Regions from separate parts of the Gordonia sp. YC-XJ4 genome, predicted to be linked through region 3. Evidence: riboswitches for the same ligand, from Rfam matches in the RefSeq annotation. Region 3 holds a riboswitch; each other region holds the start of a gene.

Region 1 (4,551 bases), 380 kb from region 3:
ACGTAGGCGTAGCTGGAATTCACGTCGAGCACCTGGGAGTCCTTGGCAATCTCCCAGAGTCGGGTACCGTCGGCCACCGAGGGAACCCGGTAGTCGAGAGTGAGAAGGGGTGATGGGGCCGTTCTTGTGTGGGACGGGCTCATAACGTATTCGACGTTAACAACGTGTGTCGACGAATTCACCTGCCTGCGTAAATCGGTGGGGAAATGCCCCCTCAATGCCCAGTTCATCCGGTATTTGTGATGCGGGACACAAACGCTTGCGACGACTCGCTGCGGGTGGGCGAATTGTCCGGCGGCGACCGCGGTGACGACCCCGGTGGCGCCGCCCGTCGAGGGGGACGGCTCAACCGAATCGGCAATGGGAGAATGGTTCGGTGACCCGGATCATCGCCGGCCGCCACGGCGGACGACCACTGAAGGTTCCCGACGCCGGGACCCGGCCCACCTCCGATCGGGTGCGCGAGGCGGTGTTCAACATTCTCGACGCCCGGATCGATCTGGAGGGTGCCGCCATCCTCGACCTCTATGCCGGGTCTGGTGCGCTGGGCCTCGAAGCACTCTCCCGTGGCGCGTCCTCGGCCGTGTTCGTCGACAACCGTCGTCGCGCCACCGCTGTCGTCACCGCCAACCTGAGGGCGCTCGGCGTCGCCGAGGTGGGCCGGGTGATCACCGCACCGGTGTCGGCGTTCCTGGCCGGCCCGGCCCGAGCGGACGTCCCGGCCCGAGTAGGTGTGACGGGCCGCTTCGATGTGATCTTCTCCGACCCGCCCTATGCATTCACCGACGACGAGGTGCACGGCGACCTCGCGGCGCTCGGCGCGGGCGGTTGGCTCGCCGACGGTGGCCTACTGGTCCTTGAGCGGGGCCGCCGGGCCACGACGAGATGGCCAGTCGGCTGGGAGGTCGTCACCGACAAGTCCTACGGCGACACCACGGTGCAGGTCGCGCGAGTCACCGGCGGGGAGGCCGGGTAGGTTCTGGAGAGTATGACCAGTGCGGTGATCCCCGGCTCCTTCGATCCCTTCACGCGCGGCCACCGTTACGTCGTCGAGCGGGCTGCCGCGTGTTTCGACGAGCTGGTGGTCACCGTTGTCGTCAATCCCAACAAGCGCGGCCTGTTCTCGGTCCCGGAGCGGCTCGAACTGATCCGGGAGGACTGCGCCGATCTGCCCAATGTGCGGGTGGATCAGTGGACCGGCCTGCTCGTCGACTATCTCAGAGAGAACGCGATCCACTCCATCGTCAAGGGTCTGCGCTCGTCGGTGGACTTCGACTACGAGCTTCCGATGGCGCAGATGAATCGTGAGCTGGCCGACGTCGAGACCGTGTTCCTGCTGACCGATCCGCGCTTCGCGCACGTCTCGAGTTCGCTGGTGAAAGAGGTCGCCAAGCTCGGCGGCGACGTGACACCCTTTCTCTCCCCGCACATCCACCGGCGCCTCGAGGCGATCCTGGCCGGTGAACGCAGCGTCTGACGAACGCAGGTCTGAGGAACGCAGCGTCAGACGAATAACGCAGCGTCAGACGACTATGGTGTCCGACGCCGACGCCACGAGACTTTCACTCATCGACGAATGTAAATACTGACCGCTGCGGCGTGCGGTATTAGCGTGAACGAGACGGTCATGAGCGTCAACGACAAGCCCTGGCTGGTTGACCGGCAACCCTCGCATCGCGGTGGGGTGCCCCAGGTGACGACCGGATCGGGAATGTCCCGATAAGCGTGATGGAAACGGCCACAACGATTTCGTGAGGAGTCGTCGTGCCGTCGTGGTCGTCGGTACCCGCGGGATACGCCCGGGGTGTCGTCGGGCACGCCTCTCCTCGCGTGCCCCGTTCCCCGGTTGGAGGAGAGTGCCGCCATGTCCGCCCCATCGCCGTCCACGAGTGCCGATCCACACCCGGCGCCGTCGGGGGACTCGCACCCGTCGTCGGCGGGCACGACTACGCCGCCGGTCGCCGAACGCGTTGCGCCCCTGCGTCATCCCGGCCGGTGGGTTCTCGCCGCGATCGTGCTCATCGTCGGTGCGCAGTTGGTCCACGGCCTGGCCACCAACGCGTTCTTCCAATGGGATCGGTTCGGGTACTGGTTCTTTCGCCCTGTCATTCTCGAAGGCCTCGGGGTCACCTTGGAGGTCGCAGCGTACAGTGCGGTGCTCGCCCTGGCCGTGGGCATCGTCCTGGCGCTGATGCGGCTGTCGAACAATCCCGTGCTCGCGGCGGTCAGCTGGGGTTACGTCTGGTTCTTTCGATCGATCCCGCTGATCGTACTGCTCCTCATCCTGTTCAACTTCGGGGCGCTCTACCAGAGTCTGAGTATCGGTGTTCCGTTCGGCCCGGGACTGTTTCATTTCTCCGAGGCCGATCTCGCCACCCCGTTCCTGATCGCCGTCATCGGTATCACCGTCCACGAGGCGGCGTTCGCCGCCGAGATCGTGCGCGGCGGCATCCTGTCGGTTGACGCGGGCCAACACGAAGCCGCTGCCGCACTGGGCATTCCACGTCGTTATCACTTTCTGCGCATCACATTGCCGCAGGCTCTGCGGTCCATCGTGCCGTCGTATGTGAATCTGCTGATCGGGCTGATCAAGTCGACATCGCTGGTCTACTACGTGTCGCTACTCGATCTGTTCGGCGTGGTCTCGACCCAGTCGAGCACCTATTCCGGTGACATCATCCCACTGCTGATGGTGGCGACGGTCTGGTACGTGATCCTCACCAGCGCCGTCTCGATCGTCCAGTTCTACATCGAGCGCTACTTCGCGCGAGGGGCGGTCCGCACCCTGCCCCCCACGCCGATACAGCGATTGCGGTTCGCTGTTGCCGGCGTTCGCCGGAGCATCGCCCTGCGTCCCTGGGAGCGTGCCGCATGACGCGCGCCGCCATCACACCGGACACGACGCCGGCCGGTGCCGAGGTGCAGATCGTGGGCGCCCACCGCTTCTACGCCGACCATCACGTCCTCAAGGGCATCGACCTCACGATCCGCCCGGGAGAGGTGACGGTGATCCTCGGACCCTCGGGCTCGGGCAAGTCGACCCTGCTCCGTGCCGTGAACCATCTCGAACGGCTCGACGCAGGCCACGTCAGCGTGGGCGGCGAACTGATCGGCGTCCGCCGTACCGGCGGCCGTCTCCGGGAATTGCCCGAACGCGAGATCCTGCGACAGCGGCGCCGCATCGGCTACGTCTTCCAGTCATTCAACCTGTTCTCCAACCTCACCGCCGGCCAGAATGTCGCGGCACCATTGGTCTCGACCGGCCGGATCACCCGCGCGGACGCCGAGCGCGCTGCCCGCGCACTCCTTGCGCGCGTGGGACTCTCGGACAAGTACGACGCATATCCGCGCCAGCTCTCCGGCGGTCAGCAACAGCGGGTCGCCATCGCCCGGGCGTTGGCCGTCGAGCCGGGGGTGCTGCTCTTCGACGAGCCGACCTCGGCGCTCGATCCCGAGCTCGTGGGCGACGTCCTCGCGGTGATCCGTGATCTCGCCGCCACCGGCACCACCTTGATCGTGGTGACCCACGAGATCGGCTTCGCCCGCGAGGTCGCCGACACCATCGTCTTCCTCGACGACGGCCGCATCGTCGAGCAGGGCACCCCGGAGCAGGTCCTCGATCATCCGACACACCAGCGCACCAAGGACTTCCTGCTCCGAGTGCTCTGACCGCGACACATCGACCACCACACACCGACCACCACACACCGACCACCACTCACCGACCGCCACCACCGTCGGCGACCCCGCCGGGGCACGTCGTCATCCTCCCTGCCGTCACACCCCAGAAACGGAGTAACTCCATGTCACCAACGCGTTCCGCCGATCGCGTCACCCCCCGAACGCGCGCTCGTCGCCGGGCCGCGACGCGGCTCGGTGCCGTCACCGTGGCACTCGGCCTCGTCGGCAGTCTGCTCACCGCGTGCTCGGGCGGTTCCACCGACGCCGCGCAACCATCCGGAAAGCCGGGCGGTGTCGTCATCGGCGCGGTCTCCAACGGCGCCGCCAACCAAATCGATGTGACTGTGCCGCAGGTCGATTCGATTCGCAACGCGCTGCCGGCGGCGGTGCGTGACTCCGGGGAGCTGTCGATCGGGATCGGGGCACTGCCCTCGGGGTATCCGCCTCTGGCGTTCATCGGGTCCGATCAGCACACGCTGACCGGCGCCGAACCCGACCTCGGCCGCCTCGTCGCGGCCGTCCTCGGGCTCACACCGGTGATCACCAACGCCACGTGGGAGAACCTCTTCGTCGGAATCGACAGCGGGCGAACAGATGTCGGATTCTCCAACATCACCGTCACCGAAGAGCGCAAGGAAAAATACGACTTCGCGACCTACCGCAAGGACGAAATCGCCTTCGAAGTGCTCAAGGCGAGCTCCTGGAACTTCGACGGCAACTACGAGAGCCTTGCGGGCAAGAAGGTGGCCGTCGGGTCGGGCACCAACCAGGAACGCCTACTGCTGGAGTGGCGGGACAAGCTCACCGCCGAGGGCAAGACCCTCGACGTCGTCTACTTCCCGGACGCCAACTCGATCAACCTGGCCCTTG
Region 2 (4,551 bases), 2.7 Mb from region 3:
CGCGGAGATGGCGGCCAAGACGCTGCGCGGCGCCTTCGACTCCATCGATCCGACGCAGGCGCGGGTCATCCTCCTCGACGCGGCGCCGTCGGTACTTCCGCCGTTCGGGCGCAAGCTCGGAGGACGGGCTGAAAAGCGTTTGCGCTCACTGGGAGTCGATGTCCAACTGGGGTCGATGGTCGTCGACATGGATTACGACGGGCTGGTGGTCAAAGACCCCGACGGCACCACCCGACGCATCGAGAGCCAGTGCAAGGTGTGGTCGGCGGGTGTCGCGGCCAGCCCACTCGGCCGCCATCTCGCCGAGCAGAGTGGGGCCGAGACCGACCGCGCCGGACGGGTCCGGGTGCAGCCAGATCTCAGTCTGCCCGGCCACGCCGAGGTGTTCGTCGTCGGCGACATGATGGCACTCGACGGGGTGCCGGGCCAGGCCCCGGCGGCGAACCAGTCCGCGCGGTACGCCGCCGACACCATCATCGCTCGGCTCAACGGCAGTCTGCGGGCTCGAAAGCCGTTCTCCTACTGGGACAAGGGGTCGATGGCGACGGTCTCGCGGTACTCGGCGGTCGCCAGCGTGCCGATCCCCGGGACGTCGCGGCACATCGAGTTCTCCGGTTATCTCGCCTGGCTCGGATGGCTGTTCCTGCACCTGATCTACCTCGTCGGATTTCGCAACCGCTTCACCACGCTGATCGATTGGCTCTTCGCGTTCACCTCGCGCAGCCGCAACCAACTCGCGGTCACCGAGCAGCAGGTGTTCGCGCGCACCGTGATCGACCGGCTCGAGGAGATCGAGGAACGCGGCGCCGCCTGAGGCGCCGCCGGGGGCGAGCGCCTACAGTTTCGCCAACGCCGGCGTCAGCTTGTCGATCGCCCACGGCACCGAGTAGATCGTGGGTCCGCCGAACGCCGACGCGGTGTCGTTGGTGAGGAACACCGTCGTGCCGCGGCGCACCGCGGGCAGCGAATCCCAGCCGGGTATCGCATCGAACGCCTCGGGCCCGCCGACCAGCGGCCAGAAGATCAGCAGGTCCGAAGCGAAGATGTCGATACGTTCGGCCGACACGATCGTGCGTGCGCCACCGGGCGCGAGCCCTTTGACCGCCGGGTCGAGAACCAGTCCGAGTTCGGCAAGCAGTTTCGCGGAGGGGTCGGTGTCGCTGGTCACCACACCGAACTGATTCTGCGGGGTCAGCTGTCCGAAGGTGAACGTCTTGCCCTGGCTCGCCGGGTATTTCGCCCTGGTGGCCGCGATCTGCTGCTCGACCTCGGCGACGGCCTCATCGGCCTGCTGCTGCTTGCCGAAGATCCGGCCGGCCGTCGTCATCACGTCCTGCCAGCTGTCGGTGACGGTGTTCTTGGCCATCACCGGAATCGTGGGGGCGATCTGCGTCAGGCGGTCGTAGGCCGCGCGGTCGGGCAGGTATCCGGCGAGGATCACCTGCGGGGCGAACCGCGCGATTGCGGCAACGTCGGGGGTACCGGCCTCCACGTCATAGGTGACGATCGTCGACGAGTGCTCCGGCGTCCAGGCGAAGCGATTGTTCGGGCCCGAATACCCCTGCGCGAGGAACTCCGCGGTGATCGGGACTCCGAGGCGGATCAGCGAATCCGACCACGCGCCGCCGAAGGTCACGACCTTGGTCGGATCGCTCGGAATCGTCGTCGATCCGTACTGGTGCTCGACGGTCACGGTCTCTCCCGCGGACCCGGCCGGGTCGTCGGGGGAGGAGCACCCGAGAAGGGCGACGAACACCAGGGTCAACAGGCCGGCGAGAACTCCACGAGCACACATCTCGTTAGGTTAGGCTAAATCGCCCGTATCGGACAAGGTCGACGCGGGCGTGACGACGCCATTGCTCGCCACCGATGCCGTCCGGACGTTCGGGTTAATCCCACGGTGACCGAAAGTCTGTGCCGCGTACGCGCCCGGACGCCGTCGACGTACTCGAGCAGCTCCTGACTTTCTTGCCGTGTGCGGCGCCGCCGACCTACCGTGAATCGACCATCTGGAGCGACCGAGAGACCCGGCTCGTCGACGTCGCAGCAACCCCAGAGGAGGGTGCTAACGCCGGGATCGATGGGAGTCGGCTCGTGCCATTTCATGACCATGCCCCGTTGTCGGTGCTCGATCTCGCGCCGATCAGTGAGGGCTCCAATCCTGCTGCCGCACTGGCCAACACGATCGACCTCGCGCAGCACGCCGAGCAGTGGGGGTATCGCCGCTACTGGGTCGCCGAACATCACTTCGTCGCGGTGGCCGGCTCCAATCCGGCCGTCCTGATCGGTCAGATCGCCGGTGCCACCACCACCATCCGGGTCGGGTCGGCGGCGGTTCAGGTCGGCCAGACGACCGCGGTCTCGGTCGTCGAGTCCTTCGGTCTGCTCGACGCCTTCCATCCCGGCCGCATCGACCTGGGTCTCGGACGCTCCGGTCAGCGGCGCGCGGAAGCGGTCACGGCGACACCCACGCCTTCGACACCCACGCCGTCGACACCCACGCCGTCGACACCCACGCCTTCGACACCTGCGGTGACCCTGCCGAGCATTCCCCGCCCGAGTCGCGTCGTCGACGGTGTGGTGCTCCCCGAACCGTTCGATGTGTCGGCGCTGCTGGCGAATTCGCGTCTGGCACGCAGCTTCGAGGTACTCACCCAGCCCGGTGCGCAGACCCCCGATTTCGCCGAGCAGGTCGCCGACATCGCCGCATTGCTCGAGGGCACCTATCGCAGCCCGTCCGGTCTCCAACTGCATGCGGTGCCCGGTGAGGGCGCCGACGTCGAGCTCTGGATCTTCGGCAGCAGCAAGGGTCAGAGCGCCCAGGTGGCCGGCGCGCGCGGACTGCCCTTCGTCGCCAACTATCACGTGAGCCCCGGCACGACGCTCGAAGCGGTGCAGGCCTATCGCGCCGCCTTCCGGCCGTCGGCGGTACTCGCCGAACCGTACGTGGTGGTCTCGGCCGATGTGGTGGTCGCCGAGGACGACGACACCGCACGCCATCTCGCCTCCACCTACGGGCACTGGGTGTACAGCATCCGCAGCGGCCACGGTGCCGTCGAGTACCCGGATCCGGCCACCGCGCCACCACTGGACGACGAGCAGCGCGCACTGGTCGCCGACCGCCTCGAGACCCAGTTCGTGGGCAGCCCCGACACCGTCGTCGAGCGCTTGGCTGCGCTCGGAAAGCTGACCGATGCAGACGAACTCGTGATCACCTCGGTCACCCATGATCACGGTGACCGGCTGCGCTCGCACGAACTCCTCGCCAAGAAATGGGGCCTCATCTGATGCGTGGCATCACCACCACCGTCGCCCGTACCGCGACGGCATCCGTTGCCGCGCTGGCCGTATTCGGCCTCGCCGCATGCGGCGGGGGCTCCTCGCAGTCCGACGACGCCGGCCCGCCGGTCTCCGGTGGCACGCTGCGCTACGGCCTCTCCGACGCGCCCACCTGCTCCGACCCCGCCCAGAGCGCCACCAACCAGACGATCTACGTGACCCGTCAGATCGTCGACTCACTGACCGACCAGGTACCCGGGAGCGGTGACCTGAAACCGTGGCTGGCGCAGAGCTGGGAGGTCAGCCCCGACGCCAAGACCTTCACCTTCCACCTCAAGCCCGACGTCACCTTCAGCAACGGCACCCCGCTGACCGCCGACTCGGTCAAGAAGAACTTCGACGCCATCGTCACCACCCTTGGTGGCGCCAAGGCGCCCTTGGCCGCAACATATCTCAGCGGCTACACCGGTACCACCGTTGTCGACCCGTTGACCGCACGGGTCGAGTTCTCCGCACCGAACGCGCAGTTCCTGCAGGCGACCTCCACTCCGCAGCTCGGCATCCAGGCCGACGCGACCGTCGCCGCCACACCCGAACAGCGGTGCCAGGGCACCAACATCGGCTCCGGGCCGTTCGCGTACTCCGCATGGCAACAAGGCCGTTCGGCCGCCCTGCGCAAACGCACCGGATATCAATGGGGCTCGGCGGTGTTCACCCATACCGGCGACGCCTACCTCGACGGGATCGACTTCACCGTCGTCCCCGAGTCGGGTGTGCGCACCGGCTCACTGGGCTCCGGTCAGCTCGACGTCATCAGCGATGCCCTCCCCAACGACAAGGCACAGATCTCCTCGGCCGGTGGCAAGGTACTCACCGCGGTGAACCCCGGCGTGCCATTCGGCCTGCAGCCCAACGTCTCCCGTGGAGTACTCGCCGACGAGCAGGTCCGCACTGCACTGCTCCCGGCGATCAACCGCACCGAACTCGTCGACACCGTGCTCGACAAGGACTTCCACCCGGCGACCGGGGTGCTGGCCGCCAACACCCCGGGATTCCATGCCGAGACGGCGGCCCTGGCCTTCGACGCCGCCAAGTCCCGGCAGCTACTCGACGCCGCCGGCTGGCGGCCCGGCGCGGACGGCATTCGCGTCAAAGACGGCCGGCGCCTGTCGTTCTCGGTGCTCTACAGTCCGGTGTTCGCCGGCAACCAGGCGATCCTCGAACTCGTCCAGCAGCAGCTGAAGAACGCCGGCGTCGACATGGCGCTCGACG
Region 3 (4,551 bases):
CGACGCCACCGGCGATCTCGAAGCCGATGATCGCGCCCTGCCCCTTGGGCGCGAGCTTCTGACCACGGGAATACCAGGGCGAGGACTGCAGACCGGCGTAGGCCACCGACTCGACCTGAGCGTGATCGGCGAGGTAGGCCGCGACCCGCTGCGCATTGGCGACGTGGCGCTCGACGCGCAGGCTCAGGGTTTCCAGTCCCTGGGCGAGCAAGAAGGCGTTGAACGGCGAGATCGCCGCGCCGGTGTCACGCAGCAACTGCACGCGCGCCTTGAGCGCGTAGGCCGGCGCACCGAGGTCGGCGAACACCGCACCGTGGTAGCTGGGATCGGGGGTGGTGAAGCCGGGGAACAGATCCTGACCATCACGCTGCACCCGCCAATCGAAGGTGCCGCCGTCGACGATGATGCCGCCGATCGCGGTGCCGTGCCCGCCGATGTACTTGGTCGCCGAATGGACGACGATGTCGGCGCCATGGGCCAGGGGGTTCAGCAGGTACGGGGTGGCGACGGTGTTGTCGACGATCAGCGGCACGCCGTTGCGATGGGCGACCTCGGAGATGCCCTCGATGTCGAGAATCTCGTTGTTGGGGTTGGAGATCGACTCGCCGTAGAACGCGCGGGTGTTGTCGCGGACCGCGGCCTGCCACGAATCGAGATCCTCGGGATCCTCGACGAAGCTCACCTCGATGCCGAGCTTGGGCAGCGTGTAGTGGAAGAGGTTGTAGGTCCCGCCGTACAGACGCGGGCTCGACACGACGTGTCCGCCGTTCTCCACGATGTTGAGGATGGCGTAGGTCTCGGCGGCCTGACCGGACGCGACCAGCAGTGCCGCGACACCGCCCTCGAGTGCGGCGACCCGCTGCTCGACGGCGTCCTGGGTGGGGTTCATGATGCGGGTGTAGATGTTGCCCGGCTCGGCGAGGCCGAAGAGGTTGGCCGCGTGGGTGGTGTCGTTGAAGACGTACGACGTGGTCTGGTAGATCGGCAGTGCACGGGCGTTCGTGGCGGCGTCGGCCGACTGGCCCACATGGATCTGCTTGGTCTCGAAACTCCAGTTGTCGGCTGGGTTCTGGGCATCCGTACCGTCGTTGGCTACGTCAGACATGAAAATAGATCACTTTCTGCGGTCGGCAGGGTGTGGTGACCCTGATGGGGTCCGACCTTCGGACCCGCGCTTGCCGGGGATGCTCGTCGCGATCCCACAACCCGGTCATCACCCGGAGCACCCCACCGCGGTTGGAGGGTTGCCGATCAGCGAGCCGGGGCTTGACGCTGATACTCATGACCTGGCGACAAGGATATAACACGGTCGTCGTCGGCTGAGAACCCTCCTGCTCAGCCTGGTTTGCGTGCTGGACAGAAACGGTCCGTGCGGTTCGGGCGCGCGGTAGGTGTCGCCCGGACGGACGAATCGCCGTCCTGATCTCGACCGATCCGCCGGAATCGGCCGCGCCGTCTGCTTACCCTTGCCACGTCACGGTTCCCTCGCCCAAGGACGTGTCCGATGCGGCTCTCACCTTCCTTTGCCTCGCTCCGCGGCAGCGTCTCGACCGGAGTGGTCGGGGCCGCGAGTGTGGCGCTCATCGCGGCCGCATTCTGGGGTCACGGGGTCGCGTCGGCGGAAACGGCGGCGGCGTGCAGTCAACCCGGTCGGGTGTTCATCGTCGGCGGCACGTGGAATTCCGACGGTTCGTATCTCGTCGGGATGGAACAGCGCTACACCGGGCACGGCGCGCACTGGGAGGAGCTGCCGGACAGTCCGTACTCCGGCGCGGGCGCCTACGAGATCGAGCAGGTCCCGTACTCCGCGACCATCTGGCCACTCGGGTCGGTCGGATACAACGCCAGCGAGGCCGAAGGGTCGGCCAACCTGGAGCAGGCCGTCGCCGCGTACCAGCAGCAGTGCGGTGCCGACAAGAAGATCGTCATCGCCGGCTATTCGCAGGGAGCGCGGGTGGCCGGCGACGTTCTCACCGACATCGGTGCGAATCGGCCGGTGACCATGGACGACGGCTCCACCTACGTCATCTCCACCACCGATTCCGACGGTGCGCGCACGGTGTCGGGTGAGCTCTACTCCGATCCGCGGATGTCGGGGACGTTGTGGGGACAGGGGATCGAGGCGACCCTGGTCGGGATCATCCCCGGTCTGACCATGTCCGGAACCCGAGCAGTCACCGACTACGGGGGCCTGCCGGTGACCACCTACTGCATCGCGGGCGACCCGATCTGCGATCTCCCCGATCCGTTCCATGACCCGATCGGCGACCTCGACGCGCTCCTCGGCTACTGGGTCAAGCACGGTCAGTATCCGTTTCACATGTATCAATTCCCGGGTACCGGCACGACCTGGTACATGAACGGCGCGAACGAGCCCATGACATGTACGCAGAGCGGAGCGTTGCAGACCTGCACGATCGCCTCGCCCTCGTCGATGGCCATCCTCACCCAGAACCTCGTCGACGCCGTGGGCCTGCACTGGTCGGTCCCGGACCTCGTGGCCTACCGGTTCCGCCTACCCGACATCATCGGGATCACCCTCGCCGACTTCCAGCCGCCGATCCGGTGGGTCATGGACTGGTTTCCGCCGTTGCCGCAATTGGGCTACGGCGCGTACCTGCCGGATCTGTACGCCTTCGAGAACACCATCACCGGCGTGCTCACCTGGAACGGCGAGCTCTTCGAGCAGGGAGCCCAGGCGTTGCTCGCCAGCGGCAAGAGCATCGTCGCGCTGCCGCTCAATTTCGTGAGGTACTGGGTGGCGCGCGTCGTCGAGGGGATCACGACGGTGCCGAGGGGTTCGACGGGTGCGGGTGCGTCGGTGCTGTCGACCCCGACACATGTCGCGGTGCCGCTGGTTGCGTCCCAGCAGAGCGCAGTCGACGGTGAGACGGGCGCAGTCGACGGTGGGGCGGGCGCTGTGGGCGATGAGGCGGGCGCAGTCAGCGGGACCAGGGGCGCTGTCGGTGAGGGTGGGGGCGCTGTCGGCGCAAGGCGGGCACCGGAGTCGAGCACGTCACCTGCGCCGAGCACCTCACCTGCTCCTAGTGCGTCACCTGCGCCGAGCACGTCACCTGCGCCGAGCACGTCACCGGAGTCGAGTTCGACGTCCGAGTCGGGCGCGACGCCGTCGCCGTCGGCAACGTCGGCGCAGGAGAGTTCCGCGCCGTCACCAGGTGATGCCGGAAGCGGTTCCGCGCCCGATCAAATTACGGTGCCGACCCCGTCGTCGGTGAAGGAATCCGCTGCCGCCACACCGTGACGGGCGTCTCGATTCCGGCCCGACAAACCCGTGTGAACGAACTCACCCGCGTCGGCGGGAATCCGCGGCGGACGCGCCGTGGTTACGCCTCCCGTGTCGAAATCAGCCCATCCCACCTCCGCCGTGACCGCCGACGCGACGCCCGCGACCGGCGCGGCACCGTCGGTGGCGTCCGATGATCTCGGTATTGCGTTGTCCGACAATGTTTCTCGTCGCCAGACGTCGCTACGCTGGGCGATCCTGGCGCTCGCGCTCGGCGGTTTCGGTATCGGGACCACCGAGTTCGTCGCGATGGGTCTGTTGCCCAATATCGCCGGCGCCCTCGATGTCAGCGAGCCCACCGCCGGGACGGTGATCTCGGCGTACGCGCTCGGCGTCGTGGTCGGTGCGCCGCTCATCGCCGCCCTGACCGCCCGGATGTCGCGGCGCACCTTGCTGATCGGCCTGATGGTCGCCTTCACCGTCGGCAACGTCGCGACGGTGCTCGCGCCGTCCTTCGGCCTGCTGGTCGCGGCGCGGTTCGTGGCCGGTCTGCCGCATGGCGCGTATTTCGGGGTCGCCGCTCTGGTGGCAGCGCATCTCGCGGGTCCGGGCAGGCGCGCCAAGGCGATCGGGCAGGTCATGCTCGGCCTGGCGGTGGCCAACGTCGCAGGCGTGCCGATGGCTGCCTGGCTCGGTGAGCATTTCGGTTGGCGCAGTGCGTTTCTGGTGGTTGTCGTCGTCGGCGTGGCGACCGTCGCCGCCCTGATCCGCAGCCTGCCGTCGTTGCGTGACATGCGCGTCACCAACCCGGTCACCGAACTCGGTGCCCTGCGCCGCTCGCAGGTGTGGTTCACCCTGTTCATCGGAATCGTGGGTTTCGGGGGGATGTTCGCGTTCTACACCTACCTGAACACCACGTTGACCACACTCGGTGGCCTGCCGGTGGGGCTGGTCCCGCTCGCGCTGATGCTGTTCGGGCTGGGCATGGTCGTCGGCAACATCATCGGGGGGATCGCCGCCGACCGCAGCGTGTCGCGCTCGATCCTGGTGGGACTCGTCGGGCTCGCCGCGGTCTTGCTCTGCTTTGCCCTCTTCGTTCAGATCACTTGGGCTGCACTGGCGTTGACCTTCTTGGTGGGTGTCGCCGGCACCTCGATGGTGCCCGCGTTGCAGACCCGTTTGATGGATGTCGCCGAGGACGCCCAGACGCTGGCGGCGGCGCTGAACCATTCGGCCCTCAACATCGCCAATGCCGCCGGCGCATGGCTCGGCGGCATCGTGATCGCGGCAGGTCACGGCTATCGCGC
Region 4 (4,551 bases), 3.0 Mb from region 3:
GATGGCGAGGACGGCGAGTGGTTCGAGGTGTTGGGCCGCACCGACTTACAGCCCGACACCCGTCACCGGTTCGTCATCGATCTCGACCGCCCGATGACCGAGGCGCGCATCGATGTCTATCCCGACGGCGGCATGGCCCGACTCAAGCTGTACGGCCTGCTGACCGACGAGGCGCAGACCGAGCTCGTCGAGCAGTGGGAGCGCGGCGAGGCCTGAGCACTCCTGCGCAGAGATATCAAGCCGCGCGCCGCTCCGCGAACGACGGCAACACCAGCTCGCGCACGCGGTGCCGCGTCGCCGAACCGTCGAGTGAAACGAGGATGACGGCGTCGGCGACCTCGGCCGCGTAGATGTCGCGGATGAGGGTCACCAGACCGCTCGGCGTGCCGACGTAGCGCACGGTGCCGCCGTCGATGTCGTCCGGGATGTGTGCGACCGCCGCCCGCGCCGATGCGGCGCTGGGCGCGATCGCCACCTCCACCTCGAGTGCGACGGAGAAGTTCGCGGTGTCACGGGTGCCGGCCCGCAGCAGTGAGCGGGCCCGCTGGGCGTCACGCAGCGTGGGTCGACGGACGACGATCGCCGAGGAGTCGGCGGGAATGTCGTCGGCGAGCGCGACCCGCAGCGATGGCCGTCCGATGCTGATGCGATCGAGTTCGATGGTCATGCCGGGTTCCCTCCGGGTGAGGTCGAGATCAGTTGTGCCAGAGCGTCGATCAAGCGGTCGATGTCGGCGGCCCCGGTGCCGAGGCCGAAGCTCGCGCGCACGGCGCCGTCGGGGTGGCCGAGGCGATTGAGGATCGGGTGGGCGCAGAACTTTCCGTCACGCACGCCGATGCCGTGTTCGTTGCTGAGATACTCGGCGACGGCGCGCGGCGCAATACCGTCGACGCCGAACCCGGCAATCCCGACGCGATCGGTGATGTCGTCGAAGATGCGCAGTTCCTCGACGCCGTCGAGGCTCGCGAGCCCGTCGTCGAGACTGCAACGCAATTCGTGCTCGTGCAGGCCGATCGCCTCGAAGCCGATCTCGGTGATCGCCTCGCAGGCGGCAGCGATGGCGATGGCGCCCAAGACATTCGGCGACCCTGCTTCATGTCGCGCGGCACCGGTGTGCCAGGCGGTGGCCGCGCAGTTCTCGTCGGGGCCGTCGACGACGCTGACCTGCGCCGACGCCCCACCGCCGGCGAGGTAGGGGTCGGCGGCGTCGAGCCAATCCGACCGTCCGATGAGCACTCCCGCGCCGTACGGCGCGTAGACCTTGTGACCGGAGAACACCAGGTAGTCGATACCGTGGCTGACCATCGACACCGGCCGGTGGGCGACGAGCTGGGCTGCGTCGACGAGTATGTGCGCGCCGTGTCGGTGCGCGATGGCGGCGATGCGTCCGATCGGCAGGACCTCCCCGGTGACGTTGGAGGCCGCGGTCACCGCGAGCAACGCCGCGGGCGCCGCCGCGAGTTCGCATTCGAGTGCGACGAGGGTGTCCTCGATGCCCGGGCGCGCGGTCACGATGCGGGCCGTCCCGGAGTCGCGCGAGACCCACGGCAGCAGGTTGGCGTGGTGCTCGATGTCGAGAACCACGACGTCGCCAGGGGTGCAGTGGGCCGCCAGATTGATCGCGTCGGTGGTGTTGCGGGTGAACACGACGGTGTCGTCGGCACGCCCACGCACGAAGCGCCGCACCGTCTCCCGGCACTGCTCGTAGCGACGGGTGGTGACCTGGGACAGATGGCCGGCGCCGCGGTGGACGCTGGCGTACTGGTGCAGCGACGCGGCGACGGCGTCGGCAACCGCGGTCAGGGCGGGGGCGCTCGCCGCATAGTCGAGGTTGGCGTAGGCCACCTCGCTCCCGTCGACGAGCGGCACCTGTTGTCCTGCGCCGACGACCTCGGCGAGCGGCTCGATGGACGACGGATCTGCGCCCACGGTGGCGGCGATCGATGCGGGGGTGACGACAGCAGTCATCGAAAAATCTCCTTGGGAATCCACGCTTGCCGTGTCCGGGTGGTACACGGCCAGGTCGTCACCCGGAGCACCCCACCGCGGAGGAGGGTTGCCGACCAGCGAGCCGGGGCTTGTCACTGGCACTCATGACCTGCACCAAGGGTGGCCTATCACGCGGGAGGGTGTCAATTTTCACTCAGCGTGGGCAAAATCCCGACGCCGTCCGGCGCTAGGTTGGTCGAGTGAGCGGCGAACGTGTGGACGATGAGGGAACGGGGCCTGCTCCGTTCGTGTTGTCGCGCCCGCACGGGGTGGTTCGCGCCGAGGGCGTCGCGCGACGGTTCACCGCGGTCTCCGACGCCGTCGACGCGCTGCGATCCGGTGCGGTGGAGTCGGTGGTCGGTGCGCTCCCGTTCGACCCCGCAGATCCGGCCGCGCTGTTCGCACCCACGCGGCTATATCGGGAACAGGCGCTCGGTGGGCGCGCCCCCGTCCGTCATTCACTGACCCACTTCGTCGAGATCCCCGACGCCCCCACACATCGGGAGCGGGTGCGGCGAGCGGTGGCCGCCATCGACGCCGGCGACCTCGACAAGGTGGTGCTCGCGAGAACCGTTGGTGCGGTGCTCGATTCGACGGTAGAGATCGATGAACTCCTCGGCGCGCTGGCGCACGGCAACTCCGAGCACAATGCGTTCGCGGTCGACAGCGGCCACTCGTGGCTCCTCGGCGCGAGCCCGGAGTTGTTGCTGCACAAGAGTGGCCGCGAGGTGACCTGTCATCCGTATGCAGGTTCGGCTCCACGCTCGTCGGACCCGGACGCCGATCGCGAGGCCCGGGAGAAGCTCGCCGCGTCGGGAAAAGACCATCGCGAGCATGCGTTCGTCGTCGAGCATCTGCGTGAACGGTTGGCGCCGATCAGCGAGGAGCTTTCCGTCGCGACCCGACCTCAATTGCTCTCCACCGGCGAGATGTGGCATCTGGCCACACCGATCCGCGCCCGCCTCGCCGATCCGGATGTCGGCGCACTCGACCTGGCCCTCGCCCTGAGCCCCACCCCGGCGGTGTGCGGGACACCGACCGACGCTGCGGCACAGTTCATTCGGGATCACGAGGAACCCCGCGGACTCTACGCCGGCGCCGTCGGCTGGGCCGACGCGCGTGGCGACGGCGAGTGGATGGTCACCATTCGTTGCCTCGAACTCGACGCCGACCGACAAACCTTTCGCACGTGGGCCGGCGGCGGTATCGTCGCCGACTCCGATCCCGATGCCGAACTCGCCGAGACCACCGCGAAGCTGCTGACGGTATTGCGAGCGTTGGGAATCTCGGGAATGTGACGTCGTCATTCGCAAGACCGACACGGTGCGAGGGCGCGTGTTGCAACCTCCGAACGTCGGATATATTGGCGCGTTGATCGAGCGGGGAGGGCCAGTGCTGCAACCGGGAGCGAGTTTCGCCGGATACACGATCGAACGTCTCCTCGGCGCAGGCGGAATGGGTGAGGTCTACGTCGCACGACACCCACGCCTGCCACGATCCGACGCACTGAAAGTGCTGGCCTCCTCCTTGTCGGACAACGATCAATTCCGCCGCCGATTCGAACGCGAAGCCGACGTTGTCGCCACCCTGTCCCATCCCGGAATCGTGACCGTTCACGACCGCGGCGAAGCCAATGGGCACCTCTGGATCGCTCTGCAACTCATCGACGGCACCGACCTCTCCGAAGTCCTACGCACTCACGGCCCGATGCCCGCTCCCGAGGTTGCACGCATCGTCGCTGCCGTCGCCGACGCGCTCGATTACGCCGGTAGCCGAGGCCTGGTCCACCGCGACGTCAAACCCGCCAACATCCTCATCGAGACCAACGGGCGATTACAACTGACCGATTTCGGCATCGCCCACACCCGTACCGACACCAATACCCGACTCACCGCGACCGGCACCACCATCGGCACGCTTGATTACGCGTCCCCCGAACAACTCCGCGGCCTCTCCCTCGACAGCCGATCCGACCAGTACTCCCTGGCTTGCACCGCTTTTCACTTACTCGCCGGGCATCCACCGCACGAGGACACCAACGCGGTGGCAGTCATCACCCGCCACCTCGAACAACCACTACCCAGTCTGCGACACACCCGGCCGGAACTCTCCCACGACGTCGACGCGGTCCTCACCCGCGCCACCGACAAGGACCCCGCGCGCCGCTTCTCCTCGAGTTCGGAGTTCGCCAACGCATTGGCTGTGGCACTGCGACAAACTACTTCGACACCGCGACAAACGATTTCGGCACCGACGCCGACGCCGGCGCCGACCGTGCGTCCGCAACCGGATTCCGGCCATCCGGGCAGGCCGCCGGTCGTCTTCGGGTCCGTCCAACAGGCCCCTGCGCCCGGGTGGCCGGTGCCGGCTCCGCCTCGTCGGCGACGCCGGCGTCCCGGTCGGCTCACCATCGCCCTGGTGCTCGGCCTGGTCGCGGTTCTCGCGATCACCGGCGGAGTACTCGGATGGCATTTTTACGAGAAGTCGGTGGCAGGCGCACACGAGTTGGCCGATCTCACACATGTTCCCGCCTCACCGCTGAGCCCGTCCCTGGCCACCAAA

What was found. Region 3 has a riboswitch for S-adenosylmethionine ahead of AC5ZH6_RS08845 (bifunctional o-acetylhomoserine/o-acetylserine sulfhydrylase). Riboswitches for the same ligand answer to the same signal wherever they lie in the genome.
Region 1: linked by a shared signal. The riboswitch ahead of AC5ZH6_RS10525 (amino acid ABC transporter permease) and the one ahead of AC5ZH6_RS08845 (bifunctional o-acetylhomoserine/o-acetylserine sulfhydrylase) in region 3 are both predicted to bind S-adenosylmethionine.
Region 2: linked by a shared signal. The riboswitch ahead of AC5ZH6_RS20715 (LLM class flavin-dependent oxidoreductase) and the one ahead of AC5ZH6_RS08845 (bifunctional o-acetylhomoserine/o-acetylserine sulfhydrylase) in region 3 are both predicted to bind S-adenosylmethionine.
Region 4: linked by a shared signal. The riboswitch ahead of AC5ZH6_RS23120 (aminotransferase class V-fold PLP-dependent enzyme) and the one ahead of AC5ZH6_RS08845 (bifunctional o-acetylhomoserine/o-acetylserine sulfhydrylase) in region 3 are both predicted to bind S-adenosylmethionine.

Annotation. Positions count from the first base shown of each region.
Region 1 covers NZ_CM183447.1:2,384,597-2,389,147, forward strand. The annotation lists gene ectA (diaminobutyrate acetyltransferase) at 1-143, opposite strand, end outside; gene rsmD (16S rRNA (guanine(966)-N(2))-methyltransferase RsmD) at 377-976, shown strand; gene coaD (pantetheine-phosphate adenylyltransferase) at 989-1,477, shown strand; SAM riboswitch class IV at 1,624-1,732, shown strand; gene AC5ZH6_RS10525 (amino acid ABC transporter permease) at 1,865-2,875, shown strand; gene AC5ZH6_RS10530 (amino acid ABC transporter ATP-binding protein) at 2,872-3,669, shown strand; gene AC5ZH6_RS10535 (ABC transporter substrate-binding protein) at 3,804-4,551, shown strand, end outside.
Region 2 covers NZ_CM183447.1:4,675,593-4,680,143, reverse strand. The annotation lists gene AC5ZH6_RS20725 (NAD(P)/FAD-dependent oxidoreductase) at 1-814, shown strand, start outside; gene AC5ZH6_RS20720 (ABC transporter substrate-binding protein) at 836-1,795, opposite strand; SAM riboswitch class I at 2,003-2,087, shown strand; gene AC5ZH6_RS20715 (LLM class flavin-dependent oxidoreductase) at 2,095-3,288, shown strand; gene AC5ZH6_RS20710 (ABC transporter substrate-binding protein) at 3,288-4,551, shown strand, end outside.
Region 3 covers NZ_CM183447.1:2,009,410-2,013,960, forward strand. The annotation lists gene AC5ZH6_RS08845 (bifunctional o-acetylhomoserine/o-acetylserine sulfhydrylase) at 1-1,105, opposite strand, end outside; SAM riboswitch class IV at 1,167-1,287, opposite strand; gene AC5ZH6_RS08850 (cutinase family protein) at 1,505-3,262, shown strand; gene AC5ZH6_RS08855 (MFS transporter) at 3,356-4,551, shown strand, end outside.
Region 4 covers NZ_CM183447.1:5,197,454-5,202,004, forward strand. The annotation lists gene alc (allantoicase) at 1-216, shown strand, start outside; gene AC5ZH6_RS23115 (hypothetical protein) at 236-667, opposite strand; gene AC5ZH6_RS23120 (aminotransferase class V-fold PLP-dependent enzyme) at 664-1,968, opposite strand; SAM riboswitch class IV at 1,986-2,099, opposite strand; gene AC5ZH6_RS23125 (isochorismate synthase) at 2,190-3,287, shown strand; gene AC5ZH6_RS23130 (serine/threonine-protein kinase) at 3,382-4,551, shown strand, end outside.